Regions from separate parts of the Thalassotalea ponticola genome, predicted to be linked through region 2. Evidence: predicted binding sites of a transcription regulator. Region 2 holds the regulator's gene; the other holds the start of a gene.
The links. The regulator LexA, encoded in region 2, represses DNA repair genes until DNA is damaged. The targets are predictions, from matches to a motif close to TACTGTATNNNNATACAGTA.

Region 1: the regulator LexA is predicted to act here: its motif matches at 1,362-1,381, upstream of ACAY30_RS08385 (DNA recombination protein RmuC).

The regions. Positions count from the first base shown of each region.
Region 1 is NZ_CP166871.1:1,939,526-1,942,960, reverse strand. Features, by position in the region: gene ACAY30_RS08390 (S9 family peptidase) at 1-1,260, shown strand, start outside; gene ACAY30_RS08385 (DNA recombination protein RmuC) at 1,402-2,727, shown strand; gene ACAY30_RS08380 (sodium-dependent transporter) at 2,735-3,435, opposite strand, start outside.
Region 2 is NZ_CP166871.1:309,614-313,048, reverse strand. Features, by position in the region: gene ACAY30_RS01405 (energy transducer TonB) at 1-256, shown strand, start outside; gene lexA (transcriptional repressor LexA) at 1,707-2,321, shown strand; gene coxB (cytochrome c oxidase subunit II) at 2,932-3,435, shown strand, end outside.

The DNA of each region.
Region 1 (3,435 bases), 1.6 Mb from region 2:
GAGTTGGCGAACAATAACATCACCAATATTACCGAACAAAACACCGCCTGGGATGCGATGCCGGTGTACTCATCAGACGGCAAGTATTTGGCTTGGAAAGCGATGAAAACACCAGTGTATGAATCGGACAAGTACACGCTAACGATCAAAGACCTACAAACCGGCGATGTCAAACAAGTTGCACCGTTGTGGGATCGTTCGATTGCCAGCTTCCAATTTGATCACGACAATCGCTCGGTGATTGCGGTGGCCCAAGATGTTGGTCAAAAATCAATTTTTGAAATCGATCTCGCCTTCGGTGATGTCAACACCATCTTTAATGATGGCTATGCCGCAGATGTGTCTATCAATGGTGACAAGGTGTACTTTACTCGCCATAACTTAGCCAGCCCCGCCGATGTATACGTTATTTCAAAAGATGGTTTTGGCCTTCAGCAATTAACACAGGTAAACAAACAAGAGCTAGCCAATGTCGACATGGGGGCATTTGAACAATTCAAATTTAAAGGCTGGAACAACGAAGATGTTCATGGTTATTGGGTAAAGCCGGCCAACTTTAAACAAGGTCAAAAATACCCCATTGCTTTTCTAGTACACGGTGGCCCGCAAGGTAGTTTTGGCAATATGTTCCACTATCGTTGGAATGCGCAGTTATGGGCAGCACAGGGTTACGGCGTGGTGATGATAGATTTTCACGGTTCAACCGGTTATGGTCAACAGTTTACCGACTCAATAAGTGGTGATTGGGGAGGCAAACCCCTGGTTGATCTGCAAAAGGGTATGGCTTACATCAGCAAGCAACAGCCTTGGTTGGACGCTGATAACGCCTGTGCGCTAGGGGCGTCGTATGGCGGTTATATGATGAATTGGATCATGGGTAACTGGTCAGACGGTTTCAACTGTATCGTTAACCATGCAGGTCTGTTTGATATGAAGAGCTTTTACCACACCACTGAAGAGCTGTGGTTCCCAGAGCACGATTTCTCAGGGCCTTATTGGCAATTTAAACAAAATTACGACAAGTTTGATCCTTCAGCCCATGTCGATAACTGGACTATGCCGATGTTGGTTATTCAAGGTGAACTGGATTACCGCGTGCCTTACAGTCAGTCGCTGGCTGCGTTTACGGTATTGCAACGCAAGGGTATCGATTCACGCTTAGTGATGTTCCCCGATGAAGATCACCACATTCGCAACCCCGATAACTTAAAAGAATGGTATCGCGAAGTGTTTGCTTGGATGAAAAAATACCTCAAGTAAACGTCGCTTGACCATATACATTGATTAAAAAATCTCGTTGCTGATATTCAGCGACGAGATTTTTTTTAACGCTTTGCAATAGGGGCTATCTGTGATTTAATGACTGTACATATAACCAGTATAAAAAATCAAGAAGACCTTATGAGTTTGGATAACCCGTTATTACTGCCCATTGTGGTAGCGACGCTGATACTTTTACTGATCGGCTTAACCCTGTTTGTTATCAACCAATTAAAACAACTGAAAACCCAAGCGCAACACGACAGCCGTGACAACGCGGTAATGGCAGAAAAAATTGCTCACATTGATAAAATTAGTCAACAACAAAGTCAATTACAAAACAACTTTATCAACGCCACACAACAACAACTCGCGCAACTTCGATTGTCGTTGACCGAGCAATTGGCCGAGCACAAACAGCAGTTTAATAAGAATCAAATCGAGGCGATAAATCAGTTGGTTGGGCATTTGCAGAGCACTACCGCGCAAAACCGCGAAGAGTTGAGTCGAGCGATGCAAGCCAACGGCGAAGTTTTGGCCAAGCGGATGAACGAATTAACCCAAAACACCGATAAACGCCTACAGGAGATCTCCGCAGGTGTTGAAAAGCGCCTTTCAGAAGGCTTTGATAAAACCACGAAAACATTTAACGACATCGTCAAGCGTTTAGCGATTATTGACGATGCTCAGCGCAAAATAACCGAACTGTCTAGTAACGTGGTCAGTTTGCAAGAAGTGCTGTCGGATAAACGCTCTCGCGGCGCATTTGGTGAAGTTCAACTCAATGCGCTAATTCGCAATGTACTGCCCGAAAAACACTTTGCCCTGCAATATACCTTATCCAATGCCAAGATCGCCGATTGCATATTATTTTTACCGCAACCGACCGGTAATATCGTTATTGACTCGAAATTTCCGTTAGAAAGCTATCGCAAAATGACCGAAGTGGGAATAAGTGATGTCGAGCGGAAAAATTACCAGAATCAATTTAAACAAGATATCAAGAAACACATTAATGACATCAGCAGTAAGTATATCTTAGATAAAGAAACCGCTGATGGAGCCATTATGTTTTTACCGGCGGAGGCGATTTTTGCCGAAATTCACGCCCATTTCCCTGAGCTTGTTGAACTGGCATACCGCTCGCGGGTTTGGTTAACTTCGCCAACCACGTTAATGGCGGTACTTACCACCGTGCGCAGTGTGCTGAAAGACGAGGCGACGCGTCAACAGGTTCATATAATCCAAGAGCACTTACACATGCTAGGTACAGATTTTAATCGCTTTAAAGAGCGCTTTGATCATCTCGCCAGACATATTGATCAAGCCGCTAACGACGTTAAAAAAATTCATACATCAGCGAATAAAATCAGCAGTCGGTTTGAAAAAATTGAGCAGGTTGACTTGTCACAAGGTGATGATGACACCAAGCCTGCTCGGGTGTTTGAGCAGACGTTGGTGCGCTAATAGGGGGTTAGCTGTTGCTAATGACGTTAATAAACACTACCGAAAGCAATAAGGGGCAAACAAAACGCAAGTAGTTTGCCCAAAATTTCAACCACGGCTTTTGTTGTAGCAATTGTTTATCGGCAAGTTGATTGCCTCGCTTGTACATCCAACCCACGACGATAAAATAAAACAAGCCCATGATTGGCAGCTGGAACGAGTTCACCCAATTGATCACCATGCTAAAAAGTGGATCAAAGTTAAACACTAACGTCATGCTTGCCGACAACACGATAATCGATACCAGTAGCGTCGCCCGAGTCCGCGAATAGCCCTTGTCTTCAACCAAATAGGCAACCGGAACTTCCGTTGATGAAATCGTCGAGGTCAACGCTGCCATTGACATCAGTGAAAAGAACACCAGTGACACATAAATACCAATTTGGCCCATTGATTCAAATAGGGCGGGCAGGGTGGCAAAAATCAATTGCGGCCCACCAATAAGTTGACCATCGCGAAAGACTTCTTGCCCCATGTGCTGAGCCACAAATAAGGTCGGAATAATTAGCAGGCCCGCTAAAAACGCAATCAGTGTGTCTAATGCGCCAATAGAGAGCACTAACTTGCCTAAATTGGCATCTTTTTTCAAATAAGAGCCATATACCATCATTCCGCCAACGCCAATAGATAGCGAGAAAAACGCCTGTCCCATGGCAGAGATGATCAGCT
Region 2 (3,435 bases):
TATCAATAGAGTAGCTCCTAAGTACCCAATTCAAGCGGCAAGAGATAAAGTTGAAGGGTATGTTCAATTTAATTTTGATATATCTGAACAAGGCAAGCCAATAAATATTGAACCAATATCGTCATTTCCTTCAGATACTTTTATAGACGCTGCAAAACAGGCTCTTTCACAGTGGGAATATATCCCTATGACTAAAAGTGGCTCGCCAGCATTAAGCAAGTGCCATAGTGTACAAATTGATTTTAGGCTGAGCTAAGACTGCAGAGTCGAGCTACGTACATTGTTGTGCTTAGAATTATATTTTAGTTAGGCTCAATATTCTTACTAGGACGTTAATATGAATAAATGAAAACCGCCTTCTTCACAAGGCATTAACCTTAAGTGGGGCGACCAACAAATTCGAGGCTTAGTCCTCGAATTTTTATTCATAAAAGTGAATATTTGACTTGGCGGTCGGTTAGGTTAGTATGAAGCGAAGTGGCGGAGGCAACTACCGCTTTGAGCGATAAGCAGACCTTATTAATACGATGAATAACAATAAGAAAAAATTAATCCGGATGCTGGCTATTCAAGTGTTGTTGACTGCCATTCACAAATATTTAGATACGCCAAATGATGTGAGTTTTATTACTTGGCACTTCTTAGCTGCATTGGGTTTTGGAATATATGTTATTTGGTTCGCTTTGAATCTACGATGCCCAAATTGCGGTGCTGGTCAGGTATTCCGAGGTTTAAGTGCGTTTAACATTCGGTGGCCTGAGAACAATTGCCACAAATGCGAAAAGCCTTTAGGCTAACAGGCAGTAAAGAGCGATCAACGGTCGGTTTAGTAATACCGATAATTATCATTTAATAAAACGTGGAATAATTCCGTGTTTCATGGATATTTCCACTTATTGCAACTGTTATGAGGATCAAAAGAGTGTTAGAGGACGTCAAGAATGCTTTTCATTTTGCGTTTGACAAATTCAGCCCGATTTTGGTCGGATGGACAATCGGCTTATATTTCTTAGGCGCTTTTTCATCTCCTGAGAATATTGACAATACTCATATAGCAAATTTTGATCGCTTTATAACCCTTTGTTTAATTTGTTTTGGTTTAGCCTTTTTATTTAAGCTTTTTAAGTTGCGCAGATCCCCATAACAAGGCAATAAAGTCATGGACGCAAAACAGTTGGCTGCGCTCGTGCCTCGCTTATTTTAGCCAACTATTTTGCGCCACTTATTGAGGTGTTATTACCTCGAAACCAGCGTATATTAGCAATTGCTAACGGGCAGAAAATGGCACAAAGCGGTCATAGCCTATTAGCAGATCTACGATTAGTGTGATTGTCAGATTTGGTTAAGACCTATTATTCACGTCTGACAGTTCAAGTCGAGACTTATACAAATTAAGTCAACGTCACAAGATGCTTATATGGACCAATAACTGGTTAAATACAAAAGATTGGCATTCAAATCACAAAGACCTTAGATAGGCTCATTTTTTGATCTTATCACCTCATTTTCGATCATTTTCCAGCAAAAACATGACAGTTCACTGAAGTTAACCCGCATTAAAGTATTTGCTCAGTTTATTTTGCTTGGATTATTTTAGAAATAAACTGGATTGCACACACACATACCTTATTTTTAATTTGCTGTTGCGATAATCCACAAGCTGTATATACTAACAGTAACTGTACGAATAAACAGGCCAAATTAACATGCGAGCACTAACTGCCAGACAACAACAAATATTTGATTTAATCAAAGAAACAATAAACGCCACCGGTATGCCACCGACACGTGCTGAAATTGCTAACTTTTTTGGCTTTAAATCTGCCAACGCCGCCGAAGAACATTTAAAAGCACTAGCCAAGAAAGGCTTTATTGAAATGCTGCCAGGCACGTCACGCGGTATCAAACTCGCAGAAGAGCACATCGACGACGACGGCCTACCACTTATTGGTCGCGTCGCTGCCGGTGAACCCATTTTGGCACAAGAGCACATTGAAGATAGATACAAAATTGATGGCAACCTATTTCATCCAGCCGCCGATTACTTACTGCGCGTTAACGGCGAGAGTATGAAAGATATTGGTATTATGGATGGTGATTTACTTGCCGTGCATCAAACAACTGATATCCACAATGGCCAAGTTATTGTTGCTCGTGTGGAAGATGACGTTACCGTAAAGCGTTTTAAACGAGAAGGTAATGTGGTGTACTTACACGCCGAAAATAAAGACTTTGAACCGATTGTCGTTGATTTAGCCGCAACGCCTTTTAATGTTGAAGGTATCGCAGTAGGTGTTATTCGCAACGCCGACTGGATGTAATAGCGGTAGTCTCACTGCTAACTGCTAACTGCTAACTGCTAACTGCTAACTGCAGTTCTATTATCTACCAATAGAAACTCACCTTTTACAATCGAACAATCAAGCGCCTTTTGTTGAAGGCGCTTTTTTATTTGTCCCGCAGAACACTATCCCTTTACACCGACACCTTTAGTGTGAAACATTTTTCCCTCCGACGAAAAAATCGTAAATCCATAAAAAATAAAGAGTATTTGCTCTACACGTAGTCATTACTAAATATCCAAAAATTCTATCATTTTTTACACAAACAGCTTTACCTCGTATAAAAATTGAGTAATTCTAGTATACGTATTAATCAGTTATTGGCATTTGTATCGCGTAATAACGAAAAAGCGCAACACATAACAACAATAACACGCGCAATATCTACCACATCAAAACCCAACGTAGATTTGCTGTACGTAAATAACAGCGGTGAAATTTCAACCGCACTATAAAAATAAAATTTACGGAAATTTGCGACATCGAATTAAGATGTATCTTGTCCTTCTTTCTGTATTTTCTTTGGCTTAATAAGCAGAGGAGATGTCGAGTGAAAAGACGCAACCTGAGTTGGCTGTTGTTGACAAGTATGTTTGTCAGTTCAGTTCATGCTGAGTCGCAATTCAATATGACTAAAGGTGTGACGGATGTCAGCCAAAATGTCTATGACTTGCATATGATGGTCATGTGGATCTGTACCGCCATCGGTATTGTCGTATTTGGGGCCATGTTTTGGTCAATGCTTTTCCACCGTAAATCAAAGGGATCTAAGCCAGCTGATTTTCATGAAAGCACGAAAGTAGAGATACTGTGGACGGCCATTCCTGTTTTTATTCTTATTGCCATGGCATGGCCAGCAACCAAAACGCTGATCGCCATGGAAGATAACTCAAATTCCGATATCACCATTCAAGTCACCGGTTCACAATGGAAGTGGCATTATAAATACTTTGATCAAGGCATCGAGTTTTACAGTGTGTTAGCCACTCCGAGAGAACAGTTTGACAATCGCGAAGGTGAAGGCGCGCCCAAGGGTGAAAATTACTTGTTAGAAGTCGATAAGCCGTTGGTAATTCCGGTAAATAGAAAAGTC